DNA from 3 places in the Anaerobacillus sp. genome. Region 2 is predicted to be linked to each of the others. Evidence: a T-box and tRNA genes for the amino acid it is inferred to sense, from the RefSeq annotation. Region 2 holds a T-box; the other regions hold tRNA genes.
What was found. The T-box of region 2 lies ahead of tyrS (tyrosine--tRNA ligase). A T-box ahead of a tRNA ligase gene usually reads a tRNA of that ligase, here a tRNA-Tyr.
Positions count from the first base shown of each region.

Region 1 (2,246 bases), on a different contig from region 2:
CTAGTGACGATAGCGAAGAGGTCACACTCGTTCCCATGCCGAACACGATCGTTAAGCTCTTCAGCGCCGATGGTAGTTGGGGGTTTCCCCCTGTGAGAGTAGGACGTTGCTAGGCAATACCTTATTAATCTTCTAAGACTTAAAAAGTATAAATTAAAAAAGTATTGACATAGACGATAATGTATTTTATCATATCAATTGTCTATGGTATAAGATAAGCTTGGTGGCGATAGCGAAGAGGTCACACTCGTTCCCATGCCGAACACGATCGTTAAGCTCTTCAGCGCCGATGGTAGTTGGGGGTTTCCCCCTGTGAGAGTAGGACGTTGCCAAGCAAATTTTTCTGTTCTATCTATGTTGATAATGGATTATATTAACATTCCACAGTAGCTCAGTGGTAGAGCAATCGGCTGTTAACCGATCGGTCGTAGGTTCGAGTCCTACCTGTGGAGCCATGCTTCCATAGCTCAGTAGGTAGAGCACTTCCATGGTAAGGAAGGGGTCGTCGGTTCGAATCCGGTTGGAAGCTCCATCATCTTATTCTATGGCCCGTTGGTCAAGCGGTTAAGACACCGCCCTTTCACGGCGGTAACACGGGTTCGAATCCCGTACGGGTCACCAATAACCTTTAATAAATTTGGAGGATTAGCTCAGCGACGAGCGTAACATCCTTGAATTAACGTCGAGTTGTTTCGACGCATATACATCTTAGTGATACTAGAAGAGGAAGAAACAGGGTCTTCTTAGAATAAGCTTCATCAATACTTCGGAGGATTAGCTCAGCTGGGAGAGCACCTGCCTTACAAGCAGGGGGTCGGCGGTTCGAACCCGTCATCCTCCACCATGAATTTTTTCTGGCTGGAGAATTTTTTGCGTTGTAAACATAATTAAAAGCCATATTATTTATGCCGGCCTAGCTCAATTGGTAGAGCAACTGACTTGTAATCAGTAGGTTGGGGGTTCAAGTCCTCTGGCCGGCACTCTTGTTTTAAAATCGTTGTGGAGGGGTAGCGAAGTGGCTAAACGCGGCGGACTGTAAATCCGCTCCTTCCGGGTTCGGCGGTTCGAATCCGTCCCCCTCCACCATTAGAGCATTGGGCTATAGCCAAGCGGTAAGGCAACGGACTTTGACTCCGTCATTCTCTGGTTCGAATCCAGATAGCCCAGCCATATATGTTCGAGCCATTAGCTCAGTTGGTAGAGCATCTGACTTTTAATCAGAGGGTCGAAGGTTCGAATCCTTCATGGCTCACCAAAGTATTTTGCTTAAAGCAAAATAACTTATCTTATTGCGGAAGTAGTTCAGTGGTAGAACACCACCTTGCCAAGGTGGGGGTCGCGAGTTCGAATCTCGTCTTCCGCTCCATTGCATCTACCTCGAATAAGCATCCTCGCAGCAATGTGACGAGCAAACGGAGTGGCGCAGGAGCAAGACTACTAAGTAAAGATTTTTATTTAATGCGGGTGTAGTTTAATGGTAAAACCTCAGCCTTCCAAGCTGATGTCGTGAGTTCGATTCTCATCACCCGCTCCATTGCATCTACCTCGAATAAGCATCCTCGCAGCAATGCGACGAGGACCTACGGACCGTAGGAGCACACTATTATAGTGCAATAAAAATTAAGTTAGTCGGTAGTGCGACGAGCAAACGAAGTGGCGCAGGAGCAAAATCTCGAATAGTACCACTTAATTCAAGTTATTTGTCAAGATATTCCCTAATTATGGGGCCTTAGCTCAGCTGGGAGAGCGCCTGCCTTGCACGCAGGAGGTCAGCGGTTCGATCCCGCTAGGCTCCACCATACATATTTGAAAGAAAAAACCCTAGAGCATCTAGGGTTTTTATTGTCTTTCCTGATTTATATAGAATACATTTAAAAGCCTGTCCAATTTAGTACTAGCATCAACTACCACTTGAGAACTTAGGGGGTTTTCATAAGCTAGTTTGATCATACGATTACGAGCCTCTTCAATATCTTCTAGCGTAACATCTGATTCACAGTATTTCTGCATGATAATCCCTCCTCTTTGTGTGCTAATCTATTCCCTAGATAAAAAAATTTTAAACGTATTTTTGAAATTTGTGGAATTTTATTTTTAACATGATAAAATTAAATTTATTTGAAACTTATTTCAGTGTTGTTCGTAAATAGAGTAACCGCATAGAAGCGGAGGTATAAAAAGGGTATGGACACATTAGTAAAGCGCATCATCATTAATGTAAAAAAAGGTGACCAGCAGGCTTTTGC
Region 1 is NZ_JBKBWN010000016.1:256-2,501, forward strand. Features, by position in the region: rRNA gene rrf (5S ribosomal RNA) at 1-115, shown strand, start outside; rRNA gene rrf (5S ribosomal RNA) at 220-335, shown strand; tRNA gene ACK4M9_RS18095 (tRNA-Asn) at 381-455, shown strand; tRNA gene ACK4M9_RS18100 (tRNA-Thr) at 457-532, shown strand; tRNA gene ACK4M9_RS18105 (tRNA-Glu) at 547-621, shown strand; tRNA gene ACK4M9_RS18110 (tRNA-Val) at 769-844, shown strand; tRNA gene ACK4M9_RS18115 (tRNA-Thr) at 908-980, shown strand; tRNA gene ACK4M9_RS18120 (tRNA-Tyr) at 1,002-1,086, shown strand; tRNA gene ACK4M9_RS18125 (tRNA-Gln) at 1,096-1,170, shown strand; tRNA gene ACK4M9_RS18130 (tRNA-Lys) at 1,180-1,255, shown strand; tRNA gene ACK4M9_RS18135 (tRNA-Gly) at 1,292-1,366, shown strand; tRNA gene ACK4M9_RS18140 (tRNA-Gly) at 1,461-1,534, shown strand; tRNA gene ACK4M9_RS18145 (tRNA-Ala) at 1,724-1,799, shown strand; gene ACK4M9_RS18150 (aspartyl-phosphate phosphatase Spo0E family protein) at 1,840-2,010, opposite strand; gene sigW (RNA polymerase sigma factor SigW) at 2,185-2,246, shown strand, end outside.
Region 1: it encodes a tRNA-Tyr, which carries the amino acid that the T-box ahead of tyrS (tyrosine--tRNA ligase) is inferred to sense. The anticodon was not compared.

Region 2 (2,246 bases):
ACTCTACACCATCATCTAAAGACTGTACTTAATTAAAAAATACTTTTTCTTTCCACGGCGAATAATCGTAAATTGGCCTTCAATTCGATCTTCTTTAGTAATCACAGTTTCTAATTCTGTCTTTCGCTCTCCATTTACATAGATTGCGCCATTTTGAATATCTTCTCTTCCTTGGCGTTTTGAAGGAGAAATTTTCGCTGTAACTAATAAATCTAATAAACTGATCTCTTCCTCCTGACATTCGTATGAAGGAACATCTTTAAAGCCTTGCTTAATTTCAGAAGCATTTAGTGAGGCAATATCCCCATTAAATAAAGCTTCAGAAATTCGAATTGCTTGGGCTAGTGCTCCTTCGCCATGAACAAGCCTTGTAACTTCTTCTGCTAATTTCCGCTGTGCGCTTCGCTTCTCTGGAACTGTAGCAACTTCTTCAGCTAATCGATCTATCGCTTCATGTGTTAAGAATGTAAAAAACTTTAAGAATTTAATAACATCACGATCATCGGTATTAATAAAGAATTGGTAAAGTTCATACGGAGATGTCTTTTCTTGATCGAGCCAGATTGCTCCGCCCTCCGTTTTTCCAAACTTAGTCCCATCGCTTTTCGTTACAAGTGGAATTGTAAAACCATAGGCTTTCCCTTCTTCATCTGTTGATTTACGGATCAATTCTAAACCTGCAGTGATATTCCCCCACTGGTCACTACCACCAATTTGTAAGCGACAGTTCTCTTGCTCATATAGCTTTAAGAAGTCATATGATTGTAAAATCATGTAGCTAAACTCAGTAAATGAAATACCTGATTGAATTCGTGATTCTACTGAGTCCTTAGCTAACATATAATTAATTCCAAAATTCTTTCCAACATCTCTTAAGAACGAGATTACATCTAGGTTACCAATCCAGTCGTAATTATTAACAATTTTCGCAGAATTTTCACCATCAAAATTTAAGAAACGCAAGAGTTGATCCTTTATCCGATTACTGAATTGAACAACAATCTCTTTCTCGTTTAACGTTCTTTCCGCTTTTTTACCACTGGGATCACCGATTAAACCAGTAGCTCCCCCTACGAGCGCTAGTGGCTTATGACCGGCCAATTGGAAGCGACGCAAAGTTAGCACGGTTAACAAGTGCCCAATATGGAGGCTATCACCTGTTGGATCAAATCCACAATACAAAGTTATTTGCCCTTCTTCTAACTGCTTTGTTAAGCCTTCTAAATCTGTAACTTGATTAATCAAACCACGGTATTCCAAATCTTTTAATAAGTTCATTTTACTATCTCCTTCTTTACTGTCTTTGGTTTACTTCGATATAGACCTCTAAAAAAAATAGAAAAAGCCCATCCCAAAAAAGGGACGAGCTTATAGTCGCGGTACCACCCTTGTTGAAGGTATCATCTACCTTCCACCTCGGAAATATAACGGTTTGTTCCGTCCTTCGCTACTTATGTGTAAAAACTGTTCACAAAGGAAGCTCATGGGAGTAATTCATAGGCGAATTTGTACTGGTTTGCAGCTACCACCAGCTCTCTAAAACAGGGATTGTCCTACTACTTTGTCCATTCATAGCTTTTAATTATTTAAAATGTTTTATTGGTTCATTTTTATCAAAAATATCCTTGAATGTCAACTCTCTCATAAAAATATACCCTAATACCCAAATAGTGACTTTTTATGCTATAATATATCTGATTATTTAGGGGGTATCATAAAATGGATAATAAGCGCTCAGACAGACGTTTCTCAATGCGTTCATTTATTAATTTTTTTAATTTTAAGAGGTTATTCAAGAGCTTTAGAATTTCATATCAAGTCGTATGGAACTTATTGCTAATCTTTGTTATTATCTTTACTTCGATGGTTTTATTTATTGGCGCAGCAGGAGCAGGGTACTTTGCTTCTCTAGTGAAAGATGAACCAATTAGAAGCAAAACTGAAATGGCAAAAGATATCTACGATTATGAAGAGGTATCCGAATACTACTTTGGCAGTGGTGAGTTACTCGGAGAAGTTCGCTCTGATCTTGAACGAAGAGAAATAAAGTTAAAAGATATTTCTCAACATCTCATTAATGCTGTCATTGCCACGGAGGATGAATATTTCTTTGAACATGATGGCATTGTTCCAAAAGCAATCCTAAGGGCGACATTTCAAGAATTTACTAATTCATCTGTTCAAACTGGTGGAAGTACCCTTACCCAGCAATTAATTAAAAATCAGATCTTGACAAACGAAGTATC
Region 2 is NZ_JBKBWN010000004.1:292,255-294,500, reverse strand. Features, by position in the region: gene tyrS (tyrosine--tRNA ligase) at 16-1,278, opposite strand; T-box leader at 1,356-1,582, opposite strand; gene ACK4M9_RS07485 (transglycosylase domain-containing protein) at 1,720-2,246, shown strand, end outside.

Region 3 (2,246 bases), on a different contig from region 2:
CGCGATAATATAAAATAAAGATAATTTTATTCCTGACCCTAGTAACGAAAAGACTGTTTCTTCCTCTACTAGCATTCCTCTGTTGATAATGCGTCGAAACAACTCGGAGCATACTCGTGATGCATTGCTCGTTGCTCCACCCCGCGATAATATAAAATAAAGATAATTTTATTCCTGATCCTAGTAACGAAAAGACTGTTTCTTCCTCTACTAGCATTCCTCTGTTGATAATGCGTCGAAACAACTCGGAGCATACTCATGATGCATTGCTCGTTGCTCCATCCCGCGATAATTGCAAAAAAATTAATAATTGATTTGGAGCGGGTGATGAGAATCGAACTCACAACATCAGCTTGGAAGGCTGAGGTTTTACCACTAAACTACACCCGCATTGTTTAAAAACATAAACCTTAAATTAAAGGATTAAAAAAAATTGGTGCGCCCTGAGAGATTCGAACTCCCGACCTTTTGATTCGTAGTCAAATACTCTATCCAGCTGAGCTAAGGGCGCTAGTAATATCAAAGAGTTTAATCACGATGCTTTCGGACGATGTATCGCTTTGTAGCATCCTGTTTCTTCCTCTTCTCGTCATGCTTCGATGCGTATGCGTCGAAACAACTCGTAGCCTAACCAGCGATGTGTTGCTCGTCGCTGAGCTAAGGGCGCATGTAGTATATCAAAGAAGTTTAATCACGATGCTTTCGGACGATGTATCGCTTTGTAGCATCCTGTTTCTTCCTCTTCTCGTCATGCTTCAATGCGTATGCGTCGAAACAACTCGTAGCCTAACCAACGATGTGTTGCTCGTCGCTGAGCTAAGGGCGCAAAGTTACTTCAAGAAAATGGCTGGGCTATCTGGATTCGAACCAGAGAATGACGGAGTCAAAGTCCGTTGCCTTACCGCTTGGCTATAGCCCAATGTCTAAAAAATATTATGGGGCGAACGATGGGAATCGAACCCACGAATGCCGGAGCCACAATCCGGTGCGTTAACCACTTCGCCACGACCGCCATATTTTAAGAACAATTGTCTACCAATAAACTATGCCCATAAAAACAAAAAAATAAACATGGTGGAGGGGGACGGATTCGAACCGCCGAACCCTAAGGAGCGGATTTACAGTCCGCCGCGTTTAGCCACTTCGCTACCCCTCCGGAATATAAAATTATTTACATTTATATAGGAATGGCGGACCCGACCGGGATCGAACCGGCGATCTCCTGCGTGACAGGCAGGCATGTTAACCGCTACACCACGGGTCCAGTTATATTATATGGAGGAGGAAGAGGGATTCGAACCCCCGCGCGGTTTAACCCGCCTGTCGGTTTTCAAGACCGATCCCTTCAGCCAGACTTGGGTATTCCTCCGTATCATATAGGAAATTAAATTGGTAGCGGCGGAGGGATTCGAACCCCCGACCTCACGGGTATGAACCGTACGCTCTAGCCAGCTGAGCCACGCCGCCAAATGAAGAATAATATTACTTAAAATTATTATGGTGGAGCCTAGCGGGATCGAACCGCTGACCTCCTGCGTGCAAGGCAGGCGCTCTCCCAGCTGAGCTAAGGCCCCTTATATGTTTAATGTTCTCTAGCTACCCTAACTTCTTTCGAAAGACATCTACTATCGCAAGCTGAACAATAAAGTTATCTTAGAATATCTTTACTTGGTTTTTCTTTCTGTTGATCAGCACCTTTCAGTAGCGGGTGGATATATAATTTAACATAAATACTTTTCTCTCGTCAACACCTTTTTTATTTCTTCTAAATTCCTACGCATTGGTTTAACTATATTAAAATAATTTATGTAGTAGCACACATTAAATAGAAACCAATAAAGAAGGATCTCCCTTCGTCCTCCCCACCCCTTATCTCCACTTAGTTTTCATAAGCATTTATGCAGAAAAAATGTTGCGAATTTAATAGACGAATTCATGTTTTCCAATATCTACTTAGGCGCAATTTGTCTATTAGGGCAACAATATTTTTATCAACAAATTTCAAACAGAAAGCAGAGGTTCTTATGAAAATTTATAAAGTATTTTATGTGTTTTTTTTATCGTTATTTTTTATTAGTGGATGTGGCCTTAATGCACAAGGAACTACTCCACATGTTGCTAGACCAATTCAACAAGTTACAGGTAATGCTGAAGCAAACCTTACTCAAGAGAATCAAAAGATACCACCACAACAAATTCATTTAATACCAGGTGGGCAAAAACACGAAGGGTTTGAGAACGAACCT
Region 3 is NZ_JBKBWN010000005.1:968-3,213, forward strand. Features, by position in the region: tRNA gene ACK4M9_RS07975 (tRNA-Gly) at 317-390, opposite strand; tRNA gene ACK4M9_RS07980 (tRNA-Arg) at 435-511, opposite strand; tRNA gene ACK4M9_RS07985 (tRNA-Gln) at 845-919, opposite strand; tRNA gene ACK4M9_RS07990 (tRNA-His) at 937-1,012, opposite strand; tRNA gene ACK4M9_RS07995 (tRNA-Tyr) at 1,073-1,156, opposite strand; tRNA gene ACK4M9_RS08000 (tRNA-Asp) at 1,189-1,264, opposite strand; tRNA gene ACK4M9_RS08005 (tRNA-Ser) at 1,277-1,369, opposite strand; tRNA gene ACK4M9_RS08010 (tRNA-Met) at 1,391-1,467, opposite strand; tRNA gene ACK4M9_RS08015 (tRNA-Ala) at 1,499-1,574, opposite strand; gene ACK4M9_RS08020 (alkaline phosphatase) at 2,025-2,246, shown strand, end outside.
Region 3: it encodes a tRNA-Tyr, which carries the amino acid that the T-box ahead of tyrS (tyrosine--tRNA ligase) is inferred to sense. The anticodon was not compared.